Regions from separate parts of the Citrobacter sp. U14242 genome, predicted to be linked through region 2. Evidence: predicted binding sites of a transcription regulator. Region 2 holds the regulator's gene; each other region holds the start of a gene.

The links. The regulator Fur, encoded in region 2, represses iron uptake genes when iron is present. The targets are predictions, from matches to a motif close to ATAATAATGAGAACNACTATCAA.
Region 1: fes (enterochelin esterase) is a predicted target of Fur. The motif match lies at 2,753-2,775, and genes of this name have one in related genera.
Region 3: exbB (tol-pal system-associated acyl-CoA thioesterase) is a predicted target of Fur. The motif match lies at 3,966-3,988, and genes of this name have one in related genera.
Region 4: feoA (ferrous iron transporter A) is a predicted target of Fur. The motif match lies at 3,115-3,137, and genes of this name have one in related genera.

Annotation. Positions count from the first base shown of each region.
Region 1 covers NZ_JBKGLW010000003.1:78,619-84,715, reverse strand. Annotated here, with positions in the region: gene entD (enterobactin synthase subunit EntD) at 1-233, opposite strand, end outside; gene ACLJXE_RS05410 (TonB-dependent siderophore receptor) at 284-2,575, opposite strand; gene fes (enterochelin esterase) at 2,827-4,044, shown strand; gene ACLJXE_RS05400 (MbtH family protein) at 4,075-4,293, shown strand; gene entF (enterobactin non-ribosomal peptide synthetase EntF) at 4,290-6,097, shown strand, end outside.
Region 2 covers NZ_JBKGLW010000008.1:299,259-305,355, forward strand. Annotated here, with positions in the region: gene ybfF (esterase) at 1-715, shown strand, start outside; gene ybfE (LexA regulated protein) at 844-1,131, shown strand; gene fldA (flavodoxin FldA) at 1,287-1,817, shown strand; gene ACLJXE_RS15545 (ryhB-regulated fur leader peptide) at 2,028-2,114, shown strand; gene fur (ferric iron uptake transcriptional regulator) at 2,107-2,553, shown strand; gene ACLJXE_RS15555 (LysR family transcriptional regulator) at 2,604-3,476, opposite strand; gene ACLJXE_RS15560 (HAD family hydrolase) at 3,593-4,300, shown strand; gene chiQ (ChiQ/YbfN family lipoprotein) at 4,362-4,694, opposite strand; gene chiP (chitoporin ChiP) at 4,744-6,097, opposite strand, start outside.
Region 3 covers NZ_JBKGLW010000005.1:71,812-77,908, forward strand. Annotated here, with positions in the region: gene ACLJXE_RS09595 (aldo/keto reductase) at 125-1,165, shown strand; gene ACLJXE_RS09600 (ESA_00282 family adhesion-associated protein) at 1,243-1,746, opposite strand; gene ACLJXE_RS09605 (hypothetical protein) at 1,850-2,254, shown strand; gene ACLJXE_RS09610 (hypothetical protein) at 2,256-2,663, shown strand; gene exbD (TonB system transport protein ExbD) at 2,738-3,163, opposite strand; gene exbB (tol-pal system-associated acyl-CoA thioesterase) at 3,170-3,904, opposite strand; gene metC (cystathionine beta-lyase) at 4,156-5,343, shown strand; gene yghB (DedA family general envelope maintenance protein YghB) at 5,475-6,097, shown strand, end outside.
Region 4 covers NZ_JBKGLW010000002.1:91,083-97,179, forward strand. Annotated here, with positions in the region: gene greB (transcription elongation factor GreB) at 1-387, shown strand, start outside; gene ACLJXE_RS03215 (Tex family protein) at 486-2,816, shown strand; gene feoA (ferrous iron transporter A) at 3,247-3,474, shown strand; gene feoB (Fe(2+) transporter permease subunit FeoB) at 3,493-5,811, shown strand; gene feoC ([Fe-S]-dependent transcriptional repressor FeoC) at 5,823-6,059, shown strand.

The DNA of each region.
Region 1 (6,097 bases), on a different contig from region 2:
GGGCGTCGCTGCTCGCCGATGCCGGGCACCGTTTTGCTGCCATATTCACGCAGGGCATGCACGGCGGCAATACGTCCTGCCAGGTGTTCTGCTTTACGTTTACGTGCGCCAGCGGTTAGCTGGGCATGGTGAGGGAGCCAGAGCAGATCGTGTTCGTGAAAGCTGTTGGGATCAAATTCGATGCTCTGCAGCGAATAGCCTGCGAAAGGGATTGATGTGTGTATTGTACGCATGATTTTGTATCGTTTCCCTCTCCCCACCATGAGGAGAGGGAACAACGCTATCAGAAGTGTGTATTCACGCTCATGAACCACGTACGACCCGGTTCGTTATAGGTGTACGCGCCAGCGCCCGCCATATAATTTCCGGTCACGATATCGCCAGTGGTTTGCGCATTACCTTCACGCCACAGACGTTTGTCAAAGACGTTATCCACACCGCCGGTCAGACTGACGTTTTTGGTCACATCCCAGGTCGCGCTCAGGCCGACGATGCTGTACGGACTCACTTCTTGTGCCGAGCTGCCGGTCACCGGTTTACCCTGATAATCGTATTTCTTCGGTTGCTGCTTGCCGTACCAGGTAAAGGTGGATTGCAGTGACAGATCTTCACGAGCCTGCCAGCTCAATGTGGAGTTCAGCGTGTACTCAGGAATAATCGACAGACGCTCGCCAGTCTCTTTATTCTTGCTTTGCAACATGTAGGTGATGTTGTTGGTCCAGGTAACGGTCTCGCTAACCGGTACGTTCAACGTTCCTTCCAGGCCTTCTACCACCGCTTTAGGAATGTTTTCCCACTGATAGATATCGGTGTAGGTTGTTGTGGTCTTGCCCGTTGTTGCGTTTTTCTTGCTGATAGAGGTTCTGTCAAACGGTACCGTACCCGCTTCAATCTTGTTACGGTAATCGTTGCGGAACCAGGTGACGCCAGCCAGCCAGCCGTCGCGTTTGAACTCAAGGCCAATCTCTTTGTTGATGCTGGTTTCAGCTTTCAGGTCATCGTTACCCATCATGTAGCAGCCAATACCGCTGGCAGAACCGGTGGCATAGCAGCCCTGGCCTTTACTGTACAGAATGTAATTTGGGTTGAGTTGGTACAAGCTTGGTGCTTTATAGGCGCGTGCGATGCCCATTTTCAGCGTAAAGTCGTCGCCCAAACCTTGAGACAGGTTTAATGACGGGCTCCAGTTGTCGCCTACAATGCTGTGGTGATCGAAACGCAGGCCCGGCGTCAGCATGGTGCTGTCGGTCAGCTCCATATTGTTTTCGGCAAACAGGGAGAAGATCTCGGCTTTCGAATATGGGCTGCGATCGGTGCTACTGTAGCCTGGAATATTACCGCCCATAAAGGTCTGCGAGTTAGACAGCATGTCCTTCATGCGCTGCTGGTTCCATTCAGTACCCAGCGTCAGGTTTTGATTGACCAGCAGATCCAACGGAATGCTGATCTCACTGTGCAGCATGACGTCATTCAGGTCGGCATCGACATATTTTTGGGAAGCCGTCGGGTCGAAGATCCCCTCGGTTCCACCGGCCAGACCTTCCGGCGTGCGAGAGTTACGCGTGTGTTCGTACTGCACCCAGTTGCTGGTGGTGACACCATTATCCCAGCCGCCGTTCCAGGTCAGCGAGTAGTTCTGACGGTACAGACGGTTAGTTTCTTTACCGTAGTTATCTTTCACCAACTGGTTAGTGTTGGTATTTTGCGTGTCACCCGCGTACAGGTTGCCCTGGCGGCTATAACCCGCTTCCAGTTCCAGTGACTGCAGTGGGGCGAAATCCCAACGCACAATACCGTTGATGTCTTTGTTGATCACCCCTTCGCGACCGGCCGGTAAGGTATTGGAATACGTACCTGTACGTTCTGACTGATGGCCCTGGTTGATATCCCAGGCATCGGCCTGGGTTTTATCGAGGTTACCGTACAGACGGAAGCTGAAATCTCCGCCCATTGGACCATTCAGGCTAAAGTTGGTGCGTTTGGTTGAACCTTCGTCTTTGTGCTCCGGCGCGTTGAAATAGGTATCCCATGAACCGTGCCATTCACTGCTGCCTTTTTTGGTGATGATATTCACCACACCACCTGCCGCGCCGTTGCCGTAGCGTGCTGCTGCTGGGCCGCGCAGGACTTCAATGCGTTCAATCATTTCTGGTGGTACCCAGGCGGTATCACCGCGGGTATCACGCTCACCACGCCACCCCTGGCGCACAGAGTTGCGGCTGGTGACCGGCTTGCCGTCGATCAAAATCAGGGTATTTTCTGGGCCCATACCGCGAATATCAATCTGCCGGTTGTTACCGCGCTGACCACTGGTTGAGTTACCGGTCAGGTTCACACCTGGCATGGTACGGATGATTTCCGAGACGTCGCGAGCCGGAGGGTTCTTACGGATTTCATCTGCGGTGATGGTTGAAACGCCTGGCGCCTGCAGGTTCTGCTGAGCGGCGGTGACGACGATGGTGTCTTCATGAGAGACGGCGGCGCTATCGGTTTTATCTTCTGCCATTGCGGGCAGTGCTACCCCGTAAATCCCTAAATTGACCAATAAGGCCAGTGAATGAATCTTGTTGTTCATTGTATGTCCTGCTTTCTTTTAGCCACGAGTACCCGTGTGCCGTTTTGGGCACCAGGCCTGATGTCGCCCGCATCTGCGTAAACCCTCCGTTCCAGAAAAAGTACGCAGCGCCAGGTCGGTTTATAAGTGGTGAAAAACTGTGCGCGCTTCCCACAGCGCGTCAATACGCTATTGCAAATGCAAATAGTTATCAATAATATTATCAATATATTTCACGCAAATATATAAAATTTCACAATAAACATGGGGTTATGACGGTGACGGCGTTAATGATGGGAAGCGAGGCGTGGTGGCAGTCTAAAAATGGCCCGGAATGGGAGCGTGAAGACAACGGAGATTACCGCGTAACGTTCTGGTGGCGTGACCCACAGGGCACCGAAAAAGAGTCAGCCATTCGCCGGGTGTGGGTTTACATCACGGGCGTTACCGATCATCATCAAAATGCCGTACCCCAGTCGATGCGACGTATTGATGGAACGAATGTTTGGTGCTGGAGCATTTCCCTGAGCGCTAACTGGCGCGGCAGTTACTGTTTTATCCCCTCCGATCGAAACGATATTTTTGCCTCACTGGCACCGGGTGAAACGCCCGATCGTACTGTGCTACGCGAAGGCTGGCGGCAACTGCTGCCACAGGCTATTGCGGATCCTCTCAATACTCAAAGCTGGAAAGGGGGGCGGGGGCATGCGGTGTCCGCACTGGAGATGCCAGATGCTCCCGTACAGCCGGGATGGGATCGCCCTGAAAATCCTGATTCGCCCGCAGTATGCCTGCAATGGCACAGCGACCGGTTGGGTAATACGCGCCGGGTGTGGATTTTCACCACCGGTGAAGCCAACCCGGAAGAACGTCCCCTGGCTATTCTGCTGGACGGACAATTTTGGGCAGACAGTATGCCGGTCTGGCCTGCACTCACCTCACTCACTCATCGTGGCCAGCTTCCACCCGCGGTATATCTCCTGATTGATGCCATTGACACGCCGCATCGCAGCCATGAGTTGCCGTGTAACCCTGATTTTTGGCTGGCCGTTCAGCAGGAATTATTGCCGTTGGTGAAGACCACGACGCCATTCAGCGACGACCCGCAGCGCACGGTAGTTGCCGGGCAAAGTTTTGGCGGTTTGGCTTCGCTGTATGCTGGACTGAACTGGCCAGATCGTTTTGGCTGCGTACTTAGTCAGTCCGGATCTTATTGGTGGCCGCATCGCGGTGGTCATCAGGATGGCGTGATTATTGAACAACTGAAGGCCGGAACGGTAGGCGTTCAGGGTCTACGTATTGTGCTGGAGGCCGGGACCCGCGAGCCGATTATTTTTCGTGCTAATCAGGCGCTATTCGCCCAATTTCCCTCTGCACCACAGTCTATTTTCTGGCGTCAGGTTGAGGGTGGACATGATGCGCTTTGCTGGCGCGGCGGCTTAATGCAAGGGCTGATGACGCTCTGGCAACCGCTCACTGACACGCTTTAACCGGACGATGTTCCACGACAGGAGTTGAGTATGGAATTCAGTAACCCCTTCGATAACCCGCAGGGACAGTTTTACATTCTGCAAAACCCACAACGTCAATTCAGCCTCTGGCCTCAGCAGTGTTCACTTCCTGCTGGCTGGACGGTTGTGTGCGAACCGCAGTCGCAGGAACTCTGCCAGCAATGGCTGGATGCGAACTGGACCACGCTGATGCCAGCGAACTATGTCGATGTACAGGAGGCGCAATGACCCAGCGCTTACCCTTAGTTGCGGCCCAGCCAGGGATCTGGATGGCAGAAAAGCTCTCCACATTGCCCTCGGCGTGGAGCGTTGCACACTATGTCGAATTAACCGGTGAACTGAATGCACCACTGCTGGCAAAGGCGGTCGTGGCCGGTCTGGAACATGCGGATACCCTGCGGATGCAGTTCACTGAGGATAACGGTGAAATCTGGCAATGGGTTGATCCTACGCTCACCTTTGCTGAACCTGACATACTCGATTTGCGTGATGAATCCAGTCCGCACGAGGCGGCACGCGCGTTGATGCGGGCGGATCTGCAACAGGATCTTCGCGTTGACGGCGGTAAGCCGCTGGTCTTCCATCTGCTCATTCAGGTGGGAGATAAACGCTGGTACTGGTATCAGCGCTATCATCACTTACTGGTTGATGGCTTTAGTTTCCCGGCGATTACCCGCCAGATTGCTGCAATTTACACAGCGTGGCTGCGCGATGAATCCACGCCAGCCTCGCCATTTACGCCGTTTGCCGAGGTCGTGGAAGAGTATCAACAGTATCGTCAAAGCGATGCCTGGCAACGTGATAGCGCATTCTGGGCTGAACAACGCCAACAACTGCCGCCGCCGGCTTCATTGTCGAACAAACCGCTGCCGGGTCGCTCAGCCAGCGCGGATATTATTCGTATGAAGTTAACCGCGCCTGAAGGGTCATTTCGCCAGCTTGCGTCACGTATGCCAGATGTTCAGCGTGCGGATCTGGCACTGGCGCTGGTAGCATTATGGCTCGGTCGTTTATGTAGCCGAATGGACTATGCCGCCGGGTTTATCTTTATGCGCCGCATGGGATCAGCGGCGCTTACCGCTACCGGACCGGTGTTAAATGTCCTGCCCTTTGCTGTGAGACTTGATGCAGCAGAAAGTCTCCCTGCGCTTGCTCAACGGCTGGCTGGCCAGATGAAGAAAATGCGCCGACACCAGCGCTATGATGCCGAACAAATTGTCCGTGACAGCGGGCGTGCAGCCGGGGCTGAACCGTTGTTTGGCCCGGTGCTGAACGTGAAGATCTTTGACTATCAGTTGAATATTCCCGGCGTGCAGGCACAAACGCATACGCTGGCAACGGGGCCGGTTAACGATCTGGAGCTGGCGCTGTTCCCGGATGAAAATGGCGGGTTGAGCATTGAAATTCTGGCGAATAAGCAGCGATATGGCGCCGCTACGTTGGCACAGCATGCTTCGCGTTTAACGGCGCTTATTGCACAATTTGCCGCAAATCCGACGCTACGCTGCGGGGATGCGGAGATGCTGCTGGCGTCTGAGCATGAACAACTGGCGACAATTAACAATACGGCAATGACGATCCCTTCCACCACATTAAGTGCACTGGTGGCTGGGCAAGCCAGCAAAACACCGGATGCGCCGGCGCTGGCCGATGCCCGCTATCAGTTTAGCTATCGCGAAATGCGTCAGCAGGTGGTGGCACTGGCAAAACTGCTGCTCGAACGCGGTGTGCGCCCGGGGGACAGCGTGGCGGTCGCATTACCGCGCTCCGTTTTCCTGACGCTGGCGCTGCACGGTATCGTCGAAGCAGGGGCTGCCTGGTTACCGCTGGATACCGGATATCCGGACGATCGCCTGCGGATGATGCTGGAAGACGCTAAACCTACTTTGCTTATCACCACTGATGAACAATTGGCTCGTTTTAGCGATATCCCTGGACTGGAAAGCCTGTGCTACACCGCGCCGCTACCAGAGCAGGATGACACACCATTAGCATTATCACGACCAAATCATACGGCCTATATCATCTTCAC
Region 2 (6,097 bases):
CCTGGTTCACGGTCTGTTTGGCAGTCTGGATAACCTGGGCATACTGGCGCGCGATCTGGTCGTTGATCACGATATCATCCAGGTCGATATGCGAAATCATGGCCTCTCTCCCCGCTCACCAGAGATGGATTATCCAGCAATGGCGCAGGATCTGTTGGATACTCTCGATGAGCAACACATCGAAAAAGCGACCTTTATTGGGCACTCCATGGGGGGCAAAGCCGTCATGGCGCTCACTGCTCTCGCACCGGAACGGATCGACCAGCTTGTGGCTATCGATATCGCCCCGGTTGACTATCACGTACGCCGCCACGATGAGATTTTTGCCGCCATTAACGCGGTAACAGATGCCCAGGCCTCCTCGCGCCAGCAGGCCGCGAGCGTCATGCGTCAGCATTTGCAAGAAGAAGGCGTGATCCAGTTTCTGCTGAAGTCTTTTGTCGAGGGCGAGTGGCGCTTTAACGTCCCGGTGTTGTGGGAGCAGTATCCCCATATCGTGGGATGGGAAACCCTACCCGCCTGGGAACACCCGGCGTTGTTTATCCCCGGCGGTAATTCACCTTATGTGACTGAAGCGTATCGCGAGCAATTACTGGCCCAGTTTCCGCTGGCCCGCGCACACGTTATTGCCGGTGCAGGCCATTGGGTACATGCAGAAAAACCAGATGCCGTGCTGCGCGCTATCCGTCGTTATCTGAGTGAGAAGGTTAACTGATTAAAAACTCAGCGTCCGCGCGCGATTACGCGCGTGGGCGTTGGCGCGCCTCCCCTGCTGATGTATTATGGCGCGCTATCCATCCGGGCAGACGCCTGGCTGATTGTTTCCCCGAAGTCACCAAGATCATGGCCAAAGAACAAACGGACCGTACGACATTAGATCTGTTCGCGCAGGAGCGTCGCCCGGGACGACCCAAAACCAATCCGCTTTCGCGTGATGAACAGTTACGTATTAATAAACGTAATCAGCTTAAACGCGACAAAGTTCGTGGACTCAAGCGTGTCGAACTGAAACTGAACGCGGATGCCGTTGACGCTCTGAATGAATTGGCGGAAGCGCGCAGCATGAGTCGCAGTGAACTCATCGAAGAGATGCTGATGAACCAACTCACCGCATTGCGCGGTCAGGCTTAGTCTGAATTTCTGCTCTAAATCATAAATCGTGTAGCACAGAGTGCAGTCCCGCATGTTTGCTGTTTCCGCATGCCGGACTGTTCTGCTATGATTGCCCTTATCCGTGGGCAATGCGCCACCACCATTTCAATAAGTTTCAAGAGGTTATTTTACTCATGGCAATCACTGGCATCTTTTTCGGCAGCGACACCGGTAATACCGAAAATATCGCAAAAATGATTCAAAAGCAGCTTGGTAAAGACGTTGCCGATGTACATGACATTGCAAAAAGCAGCAAAGAAGACCTGGAAGGGTATGACATTCTGCTGCTCGGCATCCCAACCTGGTACTACGGTGAAGCGCAGTGCGACTGGGATGACTTCTTCCCTACTCTCGAAGACATTGATTTTAACGGTAAACTGGTGGCATTGTTCGGCTGTGGCGACCAGGAAGATTACGCAGAATATTTCTGTGATGCGTTAGGCACCATCCGCGACATCATTGAGCCGCGCGGCGCTACCATCGTCGGCCACTGGCCAACGGCGGGTTACCATTTTGAAGCGTCCAAAGGTCTGGCAGATGACGACCACTTTGTGGGTCTGGCTATCGATGAAGATCGCCAGCCGGAACTGACCGCTGAACGCGTAGAAAAATGGGTTAAGCAGATCGCTGAAGAGCTGCACCTCGACGAAATCATCAATGCCTGATTTCGTGCGGCGTAGATATTCATCTGCGCCGCATCAATAGATAAAACCAATCAAAATAATTGCTACAAATTTGTAACTTTTTCGCCTGACCCTGTACAATGGCTGGATGCCAATCGGGTATTGCACAGTGTGTTTGTCGGTGATACCACGTTTTGATTAACAATATTTGCCAGAGACTTGCAGTTTTCATTTGGGCATGGCAGTTCTATAATGATACGCATTATCTCAAGTGCAATTTCTGTCACTTCTGTTAATGAAGTGAACCGTTTAGCTACAGGACAGATTCCGCATGACTGACAACAATACCGCATTAAAGAAGGCTGGCCTGAAAGTAACGCTTCCTCGTTTAAAGATTCTGGAAGTTCTTCAGGAACCGGATAACCATCACGTCAGTGCGGAAGACTTATACAAACGCCTGATCGACATGGGTGAAGAAATTGGTCTGGCGACCGTGTATCGCGTGCTGAACCAATTTGATGATGCCGGAATCGTGACCCGCCATAATTTTGAAGGGGGTAAATCCGTCTTCGAACTGACCCAGCAACATCATCACGATCACCTGATTTGCCTTGACTGCGGCAAAGTGGTCGAGTTCAGCGATGACTCCATCGAAGCGCGTCAACGTGAGATTGCGGCTAAACATGGTATTCGTTTAACTAACCATAGCCTCTATCTGTATGGTCACTGCGCTGAAGGCGATTGCCGCGAAGACGATCATGCGCACGACGCCAAATAATGTGATGCTTTCTGAAAAGCCAACCTTACGGTTGGCTTTTTTCTATCTTGCTACAACGCAAATATCCCCTTTTTACGCATCATCACCTGTAAAAATAGGTCTCGTAGAGGATGTGAGAATTCTGGATTCCATGCGATTCCAATATTCCACATGGCTGGTGAATCACTCAATTCAATCAGTCTCACCCCTACAGGCAGGAAGTTATTAACACTCTCAGGCAAAAACGCGACACCATTGCCCCCAGCAATCAGCGCCAGTAAGGTATGGATATCATCTGCAACCGTTACCGGTGAAGCCTGAATATTCTTTTGCGATAAAAAAATGCGCGACTGTTCCGCCAGACACGGCTCTCGCAGGGGATTAACCTGCAATACTGAATAGCAATTGAGCGCACTGTACACATCCATTTGTCCATCCATGGGCGTAGCCAGCACAATGCGTTCTTGTTTAATGACCCGATACGCAAGTGCGGGGGTTACTGGTAGTCGAAGAAAAGCAATATGGAGTCTTCCATCCAGCAGCATTCCACTCTGAACGCTTGAAGGAATATCTTTCAGCGAAAACCGTACTTGAGGGTAGCTTTCGCAAAAATCCTTAATCCATGTTGGAACCAGGCTAAACGTTGACAAACCAAATCCCACAGCCAGCTCCCCCACAGATCCATGCTGTATGTCATAGGCATAATTCAGGAAGTCGTCATAGCCTTTAAGCAGTTCACAGGCTCTCGAATAGAGCAAGGCCCCCTGCTCAGTGAGTACCGCACCATGACGGCCACGAATAAAAAGATTGAAGCCAAACGTCTGTTCCAACGACTGGATCTGTTTGGTCAACGCAGGTTGCGTTATGCAGAGAACCTCGGCTGCGCTACGATAACTCCCCAGTTCAGCCAAAGTAACGAACGCCTGTAATCGTCTGGTTTCCATTCCATTCTCTCATCTACGCGGGAAAAAACAGCATTATACAGACCTCACTTCTGACGACATTATCCATAAAAAGCCGCAAATGTACGGCAATCAGGTAACTCAATGTTGGAGGAAAAATGTCTGGCGCGAAGCAAAATATTGCCGCTGTTCTTTTTGATATGGACGGCGTATTGATCGATTCGAACAGTGTTATTGAACGAGCCTGGAGTGAAGCAGCTCAAATGTACGGGCGTACAATCAGCACTGCCGATATCGTTAATCATATCCACGGCCAACCTGGACCACACACTCTACGCGCTTTATTCAGTGATTTATCGCTTAGCGATCGTGAAAAAGTGCAGCAATACATTATTGATGCAGAAAATAATGCTGAATATCAACCTATTGCAGGCATTTCAGCACTGATCGCCGCACTGGCTCAGGCAGGTATCACCATCGGAATTGTGACAAGCGGTTGGCGATATAAAATTAACCGCGTTATTGATTTACTTGATGCACACGGCGCGATTTCCGTAATTGTAGAGCGTGATGATGTTGAACGAGGTAAACCCTGGCCAGACCCTTATTTGTTAGCCATACAACGTCTTAAGATCCCCGCAGAGACAGCTCTGGTCTTTGAAGATTCAGCCAGTGGGGTTACATCAGCCGTTCGCGCAGGTACTTTTTGTGTAGGGATTGGCGGTAAGTCACTACTTTCTTATGGTGCAAAATACGCCATTGCTGATTTTAGCGACGTTCATTTTTTTCCGTCTGACGAAGGGCGACCAGTTCTGGAGATGTTCCCCGGCAACTGCGTACAATTTGACTGCATTGCGAGTAGATAGGATGAAATAACGATCAGGCCGGAGCCGTTCTTGCGCTCCGGCCCTTAAAGGAAAAGAGGCCTTATTTCACAGCGTTCTTGCTGCGAATTTCCTGCCAGACCTTGTCGCAATCGGCCGAAACGGCCTGATCGTTACCCGTACGCGTTGCCTGGATACACTGCTGGTAATCCAGTACGCGCACGCTTTCTTCATTGGCAAACTGCTGATGCTGTTTTTCTTTCTTCAGCACGTTTAACACGCTCTGACAGGCCTCGATTTTCTCCGGCGAGCCCTGCGCAGTATTGATACAAGCGCTGTAAGCTTCCTTAAGATGGCTATCTTCTTTCGGCGCTGGTGATTGCGCGCAGGCAACCAGCCCTGATGCCATGACGGCGATGAGTATCAGCTTTTTCATAACACACTCCTCAACAAAACGGCAGGCTTGCGGCCTGCCGCCGTCGGCATTAGAAGATGGTGAACGGAGCAATAACGATGAATTTCACGTCACGCTCATCCTGGAAGATGTTACCGTAACCACCGCCCCAGCTCGGAATATCTGAATGGTTGTCGTACTGGGTGAAGTGCAGTTTAAACATAGTGCCCTTCGCACGGCCGTCCTGCAGGGTATAGACCGCATCCAGGCTGTAAGACGACTCTTCGATAGTACGATTTTTGTCGTAGTACGCATCCGGGTTGAGCTGCCAGGTAGCCGGTTTAGCATCCCATGCGTAAACATAGGAGGCACCCACAGCCCAGCCTGGCAGGTTCCAGTTCTTCAGGTCATACATCGCACCGAAGAAGACCGCTTTTTCGCCGTTGGCGTTGAAGTCAGAACGGTTATCCCACCAAACGTCCAGACGACCGTTTGAAGACGCATAGGTCGGAGTCATACGCTGCAGGAAGTAGCCCTGCTGCCCGTCAGCTTTAACCCAGGTCCCTTCCAGTCGCAGATCCACGACTTCTGCCACTTTGTAGCCGAAGGTCAGTGCCTGCAGCCAGGCCGTGCCATCATAAATGTCGTTAACCGTGCGGTCATCAACCTTATCGCGGGCGCCGTAGAACTGGTAGCTGGTTGTAAACGGGTTACCGCCTAGATCAAATTTGTAGCTGGCTTTGGCGAAATACTGATCGACGTAGCCTTCAGACTGACCGAATGCCGCTTCCAGCAACAGGTTATTTTTGAAGTCATACTTTGCGCCGATTGAATGGAGGTAATCAACTTTGGTCTTTTTATCGGCTTGATAGAATTTATCGACTTCGGTGTGCCACGGAGCTTTATATTCGTTGGCCCACATATAGGAGAAGCTCAGCGCACCCGCATCGTCATAATCGAAGTTGGCACCGGCTTCAGCACCCTGATAGGTACCAGGCATAAAGCTCCAGTGTGGTGCCAGCAGAGTTTGCCCGGTTGGCTGAATATAACCGGCGCGCGCCCAGGTCGGGCCAAATTTAAATTTAGCTGCCGCTTTATACAGGCTGATCCCGCTCTTATCGCCGGAGTAATCTTCGTCATAGCCTTTATTTTTTGAAGAGAATGCGATTTCGTTTGGATGGCCGCTTTCGCTACTTTCGTTCATTTCAATAGCGGTAAATGCTGCGACATCAATACCAAACATATCCGCCACGTAACCGGACTGGAAGTCGAGGTTTGCGTTCCAGGTGGAGTGAGAAAGGTTAGTTTTGTATTTGTCATGATCGGTCACATCTTTACGGTCACGCTCACGCTGCCAGTAATAAATGCCACCAGTTAAGGTAGAGTCATCAATAAAACCTTCGGCGTGAACCTGGGGAGCGACAACAAAACCCGACATTGCTGTG
Region 3 (6,097 bases), on a different contig from region 2:
AAAGCACAGTGATCTGTTTTTGCCCAGTTTTTCATCCCAATGTGACCTGGTGAACGGGATATTCACCACGAACCCGCTAAAATAGAAACGTTGTTTTGAAATTCACCTGCACTAAGGAGATCTCATGGCCTGGTTTGCCAATCCTGAACGTTATGAGCAAATGCTCTATCGCTACTGTGGTCGCAGCGGCTTGCGCTTGCCCGCGCTGTCGCTGGGTTTATGGCACAGTTTTGGACACGTTCAAGCTCTGGATTCACAACGAGCACTGCTACGAAAAGCATTTGATTTAGGGATCACACATTTTGATTTAGCCAATAACTACGGCCCGCCTCCGGGCAGTGCTGAAGAGAACTTTGGTCGATTACTGCGCGAGGATTTTGCACAATATCGTGATGAATTGATTATCTCGACCAAAGCTGGTTACGACATGTGGCCGGGGCCGTACGGTTCTGGCGGCTCACGCAAGTATCTGCTGGCCAGCCTCGACCAGAGCCTCAAGCGTATGGGTCTCGACTACGTCGACATTTTCTATTCGCACCGCGTTGATGAAAACACACCAATGGAAGAGACCGCTTCCGCGCTGGCCCATGCCGTGCAAAGTGGCAAAGCGCTGTATGTCGGCATCTCATCTTATTCTCCAGAGCGCACGCAGAAGATGGCCGAACTGCTGCGGGAATGGAAAATTCCGCTGCTTATCCACCAGCCATCCTACAACCTGCTTAACCGCTGGGTAGACAGCAGCGGATTGTTGGATACGCTGGAATCCAACGGGATGGGGTGTATTGCCTTCACCCCGTTGGCCCAGGGGCTGCTGACAGGGAAATACCTCAACGGTATTCCTGATGGTTCCCGCATGCAGCGTGAAGGGAAAAAAGTCCGTGGACTGACGGAAAATATGCTGACGGAAGCAAACCTCAGCAGTCTGCGTTTGCTCAATGAGATGGCTCAACAGCGTGGGCAGTCGATGGCGCAAATGGCGTTAAGCTGGCTACTAAAAGATAACCGGGTCACATCGGTATTAATTGGCGCCAGCCGACCTGAGCAGTTAGAAGAGAACGTTCAGGCACTGGCAAACCTGACATTTAGTGCCGAAGAACTGGCACAGATCGATAAACATGTCGCTGACGGCAAACTCAATCTGTGGCAAGCCTCATCAGACAAGTAACGATCTGACCATTACGCCGGGTGTAGCCCTACCCGGCATAATGGTCTGCTGATGAGAGTGGGCAAGTAAATCTCGCCTCACACCTCGTCCTCTTTGATCAATGGACGCTGGTATTCCGGCCACACCAGCGCGACAAGTGCAGGATAGGCTTCCAGGCTGAACTCCCTGAAGCACTGCCGCAAGTTAAGCACATCCAGATCGGCGTGCGGGACTTTCTCCCCACTGAGGCAGCGCTTTTTGATATTGTCGTAATACTTATAAACCGCAGAGTTAAGATCGCTACAACGCCGCTGTGCGTCAAAGAGCCCGGGCGTTTCATTCAGCTCCACCATAGTCATCCGCTTGACTGTGGAGTGGATAAAATCGATATATTCGTGATTGACTCGCCAATACCATACCGGAGTAATCGAATTCATCAGGGCAGAAAAATGATCTTCTCCCTCTTCTTTACTTAGCATTTCCGGCTGGTGCTGTGCGTTAACATCTTCTGCATAACGGTTTTTATTTGCACTACGCATTAGCAAAAGTACCCCGCAGGTAAGCAATAGCAGGGTAATAACAGAATAAAATATACTGTTCATAGCAGGCTCCATTTTTTTTGATTTTAAAATTACCCCATGCTATTGTCAACGCGGCCTACCTTATTAAAAACATCATATTATTGGCAGCAAAGGATATTTCAACATGCTTCCCGAGCATCTTGTTCCCTCTCGTTTTCATTTATCTGCACCCCCAAATAATACAAACACCACAGAAAATAGTGAAAATTTGACTCAGGGAAAGATAACGCTAAGTGATTACGAATCAGAAGTTTTGATTAGCTCCGCAACTACCGGTCAGTCCCGGAATATGTTATTTGAAGAGTGCGATCGTCATTTAAAAGAGCGTCTTTTCCGCGCGGCAAAAATTGAGTCATTTACTCGTCTGCTCAATTCATTACAGGCGGAAGGTGACATTAACGCCCAGGAATTAAGTAAAATTCTGGCCCAAAAAACAGCCATGATAAATGAACAAGGCAACAAAATTTGGCTTAATTTAATTACTCGCGAAACCAACGATCCTATTTTTTATTCTCTGGAAGAGAAATAAAATGAAAGATGTTGAAGATAATAATGTTTATTTGGCTTTAGATAACCACAAAAGTGATGAGTTTGTCTTAAAACAAAATCTGTCTGTGTTGATAGCCAATAAAAACGCGACGCTGGAAAGCCTTGCTCAAGAGATGGTTTCTATACCCGCCGCGCTGGTGCGGATGAAATGGCAAAATCGTCATGAAATCTACGCCCTGCAAGCCAAAGAAGAGATTTACGGTGCCACTATCGAGGCCATCATCGCTCAGCAGCCAGAATTACGGGACAAAATCATGGCCCGTCTGGAAAGCACATACCAGCATCTGCTTGCGCGTGAAACAGCCACATTGCGCCTGACCCGTAAGCTATCCGAAGGGAACTATGAGCCCACAAAAATCACTACGGTTGCGTTGGACGAGAACAGATAAGGCAAAAGACGTACAGGGGAGTAATAGCAGGAGAAGCTTGCCGGGTAAGGTCAACCTGTACCCGGCAACAAGAGTTATTTGGCTTTCACGGTCTCTTCACCGACCAAACCAATCTTCAGGTAGCCCGCCTGATGCAACGTATCCATAACCTTCATCATGGTTTCGTAGTCAACGGTTTTATCTGCCCGGAAGAAGATAGTGGTGTCTTTCTTGCCTTCAGTTAGCGCGTTTAGCTCGTTAATCATCGTCTCATCGGTTACCTGATCGTTACCAATAAACATGGTGTTATCGGCTTTTACTGACAGGTAAACCGGTTTTTCCGGACGCGGTTGCGGCGTACTGGTAGATGCGGGGAGATTCACCTTCACATCCACGGTTGCCAGTGGCGCTGCCACCATAAAGATGATCAACAATACCAACATGACGTCGATAAACGGCGTCACGTTGATGTCATGCATTTCACCGTTATCATCCAGGTTTTCATTAAAGCTCATTGCCATGGAACATTACCCTACACGTAATTTCTGCGCAGCACGTACCGGGTGTGCAGACGCGCTTGCACTCAGGTCCAGGTCACGACTTTGCAGCAACAGCACCTGCGCCGCGACATCGCCCAGCATCGCTTTATAGCTGCCAATCTGACGAGCAAAAATGTTGTAGATAACAACAGCAGGAATTGCCGCAACCAGACCGATCGCGGTCGCTAACAGTGCTTCTGCAATACCTGGAGCAACAACAGCCAGGTTGGTGGTTTGGGTTTGTGCGATACCGATGAAGCTATTCATGATGCCCCATACTGTACCAAACAACCCGACAAATGGAGAGATAGCCCCGATGGTTGCCAGGTATCCATTACCCCGCCCCATCTGACGACCAACTGCGGCAACGCGACGTTCCAGACGGAAACCGGTACGCTCTTTGATCCCTTCGTTGTCATCACTGCCTTCTGACAGTTCCAGTTCATTCTGCGCTTCATTAATCAGCAGAGAACCCAGGCTTTTGGCATCGAATCCAGCGGCAATCTCACTTGCCTGATCTAAAGAGCGGGCATCTGCCAGCATCTGCTGTTCACGATTAAGACGGCGCTTCTGCGTAAAGAACTCAAGGCTCTTACTAAAGAAGATAGCCCAGGTGATCACTGACGCCAAAATCAGCCCAATCATCACGCACTTAACCACGATATCGGCGTGCTGATACATACCCCAGACGGAAAGGTCCGTCTGCATCAAATTATTACCCACTCTGTATCTCCAGGACGCAAATCACAAAATCTGAGCGTAATCATATCAAAACGACGTCGAATTGATAGTCGTTCTCATTACTATTTACATAGTGCCGCACCTTTGGTTTCTTTTCCTTGCGCTCACGCAGTAAAAAAGTCCCCCGAAATCGATTTGAGAATATTTTGTACTTTATGGCTATTCTGCAGGACGCGGCAGATGAGATTCATGCTAGTTTAGACATCCAGACGTATAAAAATAGGTAATACAACATGGCAGATAAGCAGCTTGAGACCAAACTCGTTCACGCCGGGCGTAGTAAAAAATACACGCTGGGTTCGGTAAATAGCGTGATCCAGCGCGCGTCTTCACTGGTATTCGACACCGTTGCGGCGAAAAAACAGGCGACGCATAACCGCGCAAACGGTGCCCTTTTCTATGGACGTCGCGGCACGCTGACGCATTTCTCACTGCAGGAAGCGATGTGTGAACTGGAAGGCGGAGCGGGCTGCGCCCTGTTCCCTTGCGGTGCAGCAGCCGTTGCCAACACCATCCTTGCCTTTGTTGAACAAGGCGATCATGTGCTGATGACAAACACCGCCTATGAACCCAGCCAGGATTTCTGCACTAAGATACTGGGCAAGCTTGGCGTGACAACCGGCTGGTTCGATCCGCTGGTCGGCGCGGATATTGTGAAGCATATACAGCCGAACACTAAAGTTGTTTTTCTTGAGTCTCCAGGTTCTGTCACCATGGAAGTTCATGATGTTCCAGCTATTGTTGCCGCAGTCAGAAGCGTTGTGCCGGACGCTATCATCATGATTGATAACACCTGGGCTGCGGGCGTGTTGTTCAACGCGCTGGATTTCGGTATCGATATCTCAATTCAGGCCGGGACGAAATATCTGATTGGTCATTCTGACGGCATGGTTGGGACAGCGGTATCCAATGCCCGTTGCTGGGATCAACTGCGTGAAAATGCCTATCTGATGGGACAAATGCTGGATGCCGATACCGCCTATATGACCAGCCGCGGATTGCGGACGTTAAGCGTTCGCCTTCGCCAACACCATGAAAGCAGTTTAAAAGTCGCCGAGTGGCTGGCTGACCATCCGCAGGTTGCCCGCGTGAATCACCCGGCACTTCCCGGCAGCAAGGGACACGAATTCTGGAAACGCGACTTTACCGGTAGCAGCGGTCTGTTCTCATTTGTTCTGCATAAGAAGCTAAATAATGAAGAACTGTCTGCGTACCTGGATCACTTCAGCCTGTTCAGCATGGCCTATTCCTGGGGCGGTTTTGAATCGCTGATTCTGGCTAACCAACCGGAACACATCGCGGCAATTCGTCCGGAAGGTAAAGTGGACTTCAGCGGAACGCTCATCCGTTTACACATCGGTTTAGAAAATGTTGACGATCTGATTGCCGATTTAGCCGCAGGATTTACCCGAATCGAGTAACATTGCCGCAGATGGACATATATGCAGACACTTCTGGTGGAAAAGTCTGCAATTGTTGCGTCCGGGATCAAGGCATCCCGGACAATTCAGGAGTACAATCCACCTATAAACGCTGTTCCACAGGAAAGTCCATGGTAGTCATTCAAGATATTATCTCCGCGCTCTGGCAACATGATTTTGCCGCGCTGGCGGACCCACACGTCGTGAGCGTGGTGTACTTTGTGATGTTCGCCACGCTGTTTTTAGAAAATGGCCTGCTGCCCGCCTCCTTTTTGCCCGGTGACAGCCTGCTATTACTGGCAGGAGCGCTGATTGCTCAGGACGTGATGAGCTTTTTACCTACCATAGCGATTCTGACTGCCGCTGCCAGCCTCGGTTGCTGGCTGAGCTACATTCAGGGGCGCTGGCTGGGCAATACACGAACAGTGAAAGGCTGGCTGGCACAATTACCTGAAAAATATCATCAGCGTGCTACCTGTATGTTTGACCAACACGGGTTGATGGCACTACTCGCCGGACGTTTCCTGGCGTTTGTACGCACCTTGCTGCCGACCATGGCGGGGATTTCAGGGCTGCCTAACCGTCGTTTCCAGTTTTTTAACTGGCTGAGCGGCCTGCTGTGGGTCACGGTGGTCACCAGTTTCGGCTATGCGCTCAGCATGATCCCGTTTGTTAAACGCCACGAAGATCAGGTAATGACCTTTTTAATGATCCTGCCAATCGCCCTGCTAACTGCAGGTCTGCTGGGAACGCT
Region 4 (6,097 bases), on a different contig from region 2:
ACCAGGAAGGTTACCTGGGCCGCAAGTCTGGGCGACCGCAGCGAAAATGCTGACTACCAGTATAATAAAAAGCGCCTGCGCGAGATCGACCGTCGCGTCCGTTATTTGACCAAGTGCATGGAGAATCTGAAAATTGTCGATTACTCCCCGCAGCAAGAGGGCAAAGTCTTCTTTGGCGCGTGGGTCGAGATTGAAAACGACGATGGCGACATCCGCAAATTCCGCATTGTTGGCTACGATGAAATTTTTGGCCGTAAGGATTACATCTCTATCGATTCCCCCATGGCGCGTGCCCTGCTGAAAAAAGAGGTCGGCGATCTCGCGGTGGTGAACACTCCTGCCGGTGAAGCCAGCTGGTACGTGAACGAGATTGAATACGTGAAGTGAGACCGGAACAATCCGAAGCCCCTGTAGATGACTGGCATTTTTGCCAGTCAGTCCGTATAACTATCCCCTGATTTTTTATCCTATAGACGAAGCTATCCATGATGAATGATTCTTTCTGCCGCATTATCGCCGGTGAAATTCAGGCTCGTGCTGAACAGGTAGAAGCTGCCGTTCGCCTGCTTGACGAAGGGAACACCGTGCCGTTTATCGCACGTTATCGTAAGGAAATCACCGGCGGTCTGGATGATACGCAACTGCGTAATCTGGAGACCCGTCTGGGGTATCTGCGTGAACTGGAAGACCGCCGTCAGGCGATCCTGAAATCTATCGGTGAGCAAGGTAAACTGACCGACGACCTGGCAAAAGCGATCAACGGCACGTTAAGTAAGACCGAACTCGAAGATCTTTATCTGCCGTACAAACCTAAACGCCGCACCCGTGGGCAGATCGCTATTGAGGCCGGACTGGAGCCGCTGGCAGACCTGTTGTGGAACGAACCGTCTCACGACCCGGAAACGGAAGCCGCAAAATATCTCAACGCCGAAAACGGCGTGACAGATACCAAAGCCGCTCTCGACGGCGCACGTTATATCCTGATGGAACGCTTCGCTGAAGATGCCGCGCTGCTGGCGAAAGTGCGTGACTACCTGTGGAAAAATGCCCATCTGGTCTCCACCGTGGTGAGCGGAAAAGAAGAGGAAGGCGCAAAATTCCGCGACTACTTCGACCACCACGAACCGATTTCTACCGTTCCGTCTCACCGTGCGCTGGCCATGTTCCGCGGCCGTAACGAAGGCATTTTACAGCTGTCCCTGAATGCCGACCCGCAGTTCGATGAGCCACCGAAAGAGAGCCATGGCGAGCAAATCATTCAGGATCACCTTGGCCTGCGACTGAACAACGCACCGGCAGACAGCTGGCGTAAAGGCGTTGTCAGCTGGACATGGCGAATTAAGGTGCTGATGCACCTCGAAACCGAACTGATGGGTACCGTGCGCGAACGCGCGGAAGATGAAGCCATCAACGTCTTTGCCCGTAACCTGCACGACCTGCTGATGGCGGCCCCGGCCGGACTGCGCGCCACAATGGGCCTCGATCCCGGTCTGCGTACCGGTGTAAAAGTGGCTGTTGTTGACGGTACCGGCAAGCTGGTCGCTACCGACACTATCTACCCGCATACCGGTCAGGCAGCCAAAGCCGCCGTTGCCGTTGCGGCGTTATGTGAGAAATACAACGTAGAGCTGGTCGCAATTGGTAACGGTACGGCGTCGCGCGAAACCGAACGCTTCTACCTTGATGTGCAAAAACAGTTCCCGAACGTTACGGCGCAAAAAGTGATCGTCAGCGAAGCAGGTGCATCAGTTTACTCTGCATCTGAACTGGCGGCGCTGGAGTTCCCGGACCTCGACGTGTCGCTGCGCGGTGCGGTGTCTATCGCCCGTCGCCTGCAGGACCCGCTGGCTGAGCTGGTGAAAATTGATCCGAAATCTATCGGCGTGGGCCAGTATCAGCACGACGTTAGCCAGACCCAGCTTGCCCGTAAGCTGGATGCGGTAGTAGAAGACTGTGTGAACGCCGTCGGCGTCGATCTGAATACCGCCTCCGTACCGCTGCTGACCCGCGTTGCCGGCCTGACGCGCATGATGGCGCAAAACATCGTCGCCTGGCGTGATGAGAACGGCCAGTTCCAGAACCGTCAGCAGTTGCTAAAAGTCAGCCGTCTGGGGCCAAAAGCCTTTGAACAGTGCGCGGGCTTCCTGCGTATCAACCATGGCGATAACCCGCTGGATGCCTCAACGGTTCACCCGGAAGCCTACCCGATAGTGGAACGCATTCTGGCAGCAACCGAGCAATCGCTGCGCGACCTGATGGGCAACAGCTCCGAATTGCGCAATCTAAAAGCCTCCGACTTTACCGACGAGCGTTTCGGGGTGCCGACCGTCACCGACATCATCAAAGAGCTGGAAAAACCGGGTCGCGACCCGCGTCCTGAATTCAAAACCGCGCAGTTTGCTGATGGCGTTGAAACCATGAACGATCTGCTGCCGGGAATGATTCTGGAAGGGGCTGTCACCAACGTCACCAACTTCGGCGCGTTCGTGGATATCGGCGTTCACCAGGACGGTCTGGTGCATATCTCTTCGCTGTCGAATAAGTTCGTCGAAGATCCACACACCGTGGTGAAAGCGGGCGACATTGTGAAGGTGAAAGTGCTGGAAGTGGACCTGCCACGTAAGCGTATCGCGCTGACCATGCGCCTGGACGAACAGCCGGGTGAAACCAATGCCCGCCGCGGCGGCGGCAACGATCGTAATCAGGGCAACCGCCCGGCTCCGAAAGCCGCAAAACCACGCGGTCGTGACGCGCAGCCTGCTGGCAACAGCGCGATGATGGATGCGCTGGCGGCGGCAATGGGTAAAAAACGTTAAGTAGTAATCTTGTGCCGGATAACGGTATAAACACCTTATCCGGCCAGGTTGTCGTAATTAATGTGTATGTCGGATAAGGCGCTTAAACATCGCCATCCGGCATATTTAATCTATTTCCCGTTTTTTTCACAATATATTTATCACTTCATTAACAGATGAAACCTTAATTAAACATTAAGAATGTCAATAATTACGGCCCCAAATAATCTATTCCAAACCAGAATAAATGTTGAGGCATATCAAAATTGACGCAAATTATTATCTAATTCCACATTCCGTCACACTTATTCTATTGATGATAGAAACCATTCTCATTATCATTGTTTTGTTGATTATTTACTCTTTCCTTCGTTGGCTAATCATCTGGTCTCATGCCGCCTTTCCGCCCCATGAGGTAATCATCCAGTTAGCGAGATATAAGTAGGTCCCTATGCAATTCACTCCTGACAGTGCGTGGAAAATTACCGGTTTTGCTCGTGAAATCAGCCCGGCTTATCGACAGAAACTGTTATCCCTCGGCATGCTGCCCGGGTCGTCCTTCAATGTGGTTCGCGTCGCCCCGCTCGGCGATCCTATTCATATTGAAACGCGTCGCGTAAGTCTGGTATTGCGTAAGAAGGATCTGGCGTTATTAGAAGTGGAAGCGGTTTCCTGTTAATACAGTGAGTCTATAAAAATGAAAAAACTAACCATTGGTTTAATTGGTAATCCTAATTCCGGCAAGACAACCTTATTCAACCAACTCACCGGTGCACGCCAGCGTGTGGGTAACTGGGCGGGCGTAACCGTCGAGCGTAAAGAAGGTCATTTCGCGACCACAGACCATCAGGTCACGCTGGTCGATTTACCCGGCACCTATTCTTTGACGACAATCTCATCTCAAACCTCTCTCGATGAGCAGATTGCCTGCCACTATATTTTAAGCGGCGACGCGGATCTCTTGATCAACGTGGTCGACGCTTCCAACCTTGAGCGCAACCTCTACCTGACGTTACAACTGCTGGAATTGGGCATCCCCTGCATCGTCGCGCTGAACATGCTGGACATTGCGGAGAAGCAGCAAATCCGTATCGATATCGACGCCCTTTCTGCCCGTCTTGGCTGCCCGGTGGTGCCACTGGTTTCCACCCGTGCGCGAGGCATTGAAGCGCTGAAGCTGGCGATTGATCGCTACAAGGAAAACAACACCGTCGAGCTGGTCCATTATGCCCAGCCGTTGTTGCAGGAAGCGGATTCCCTCGCCGATGCAATGGCCAAAGACATGCCACTGAAACAGCGCCGCTGGCTGGGCCTGCAGATGCTGGAAGGCGATATCTACAGCCGCGCTTACGCCGGTGATGCCGCGCAAAATCTGGATGCTGCCGTTGCTCGTCTGAGCGAAACGATGGACGATCCGGCGCTGCATATTGCCGATGCGCGTTATCAGTGCATTGCCGCTATCTGCGATACCGTCAGTAACACCCTGACCGCAGAACCCAGCCGTTTCACCACTGCGGTCGATAAAATCGTTCTTAACCGTTTCCTCGGCCTGCCGATTTTCCTGTTCGTGATGTACCTGATGTTCCTGCTTGCCATCAACATTGGTGGCGCACTGCAGCCGTTATTTGATGTCGGCTCTGTAGCGCTCTTTATTCATGGTATTCAGTGGATTGGTTATACGCTGCACTTCCCGGACTGGTTAACCATCTTCCTGGCGCAGGGTCTTGGCGGCGGGATTAACACCGTCCTGCCGCTGGTTCCGCAAATCGGCATGATGTATTTGTTCCTCTCCTTCCTCGAAGACTCCGGCTACATGGCACGTGCTGCGTTTGTTATGGACCGTCTGATGCAGGCGCTGGGACTGCCGGGGAAATCATTTGTACCGCTGATTGTAGGCTTTGGCTGTAACGTACCGTCAGTGATGGGCGCACGTACACTGGACGCCCCGCGTGAGCGTCTGATGACCATCATGATGGCGCCGTTTATGTCCTGTGGCGCACGTCTGGCAATTTTTGCCGTCTTCGCCGCTGCATTCTTTGGTCAGAATGGTGCGCTGGCGGTCTTCTCACTGTACGTGCTGGGTATCGTTATGGCGGTGTTGACCGGCCTGATGCTCAAGCACACCATCATGCGTGGTGAAGCAACGCCGTTCGTGATGGAACTGCCGGTGTACCACGTGCCGCACGTTAAGAGTCTGATCATTCAGACCTGGCAGCGTCTGAAAGGCTTTGTCCTGCGTGCCGGTAAAGTCATTATCATCGTTAGCATTTTCCTCAGCGCATTCAACAGCTTCTCGCTGAGCGGAAAAATCGTCGACAACATTAACGATTCTGCTCTGGCCTCCGTCAGCCGCGTCATTACGCCAGTGTTTAAACCGATCGGCGTTCACGAAGATAACTGGCAGGCAACCGTCGGTCTGTTCACCGGTGCGATGGCAAAAGAAGTGGTGGTTGGGACACTTAACACGCTCTATACCGCTGAAAATATTCAGGAAGAAGAGTTTAATCCGGCAGATTTCCACCTCGGTGATGAACTGCTTGGTGCAGTAGATGAAACCTGGCAGAGCCTGAAAGACACCTTCAGCCTCAGCGTTCTGGCCAACCCTATCGAAGCCAGTAAAGGTGACGGTGAGATGGCAACTGGCGCAATGGGCGTCATGGGCGAGAAATTCGGCAGCGCTGCTGCGGCATACAGCTACCTGATTTTCGTTTTGCTGTATGTACCGTGCATTTCCGTTATGGGCGCCATCGCTCGTGAGTCCAGCCGTGGCTGGATGGGCTTCTCGGTTTTATGGGGGCTGAATATCGCTTATTCACTGTCAACACTGTTTTATCAGACGGTTAGCTACAAAGAGCACCCGACATACAGTCTGGTGTGCATTTTAGCGGTCATCCTGTTTAACATCGTATTACTGGGTCTGTTACGCCGCGCGCGCAGCCGTGTAGATGTAGCGCTGCTGGCAACCAACAAGACGGTAAGCTCTTGCTGTGCCAGCACCACTGGCGATTGCCACTAGGGTGGTGGATGATGGCATCGCTTATCCAGGTGCGTGATTTACTGGCTCTGCGGGGGCGCATGGAGGCAACACAAATTAGCCACACGCTGCATACCCCGCAGCCGATGATTGACGCCATGCTGAATCAGTTAGAAAAGATGGGTAAAGCGGTGCGGATTCAGGAAGATGCCGACGGGTGTCTTTCCGGAAGCTGCAAAAGTTGCCCGGAAGGTAAAGCCTGCCTGCGCGAATGGTGGGCTTTACGCTAGTTGTATGCCGGATGGCGCTGCGCTTATCCAGCTTACAC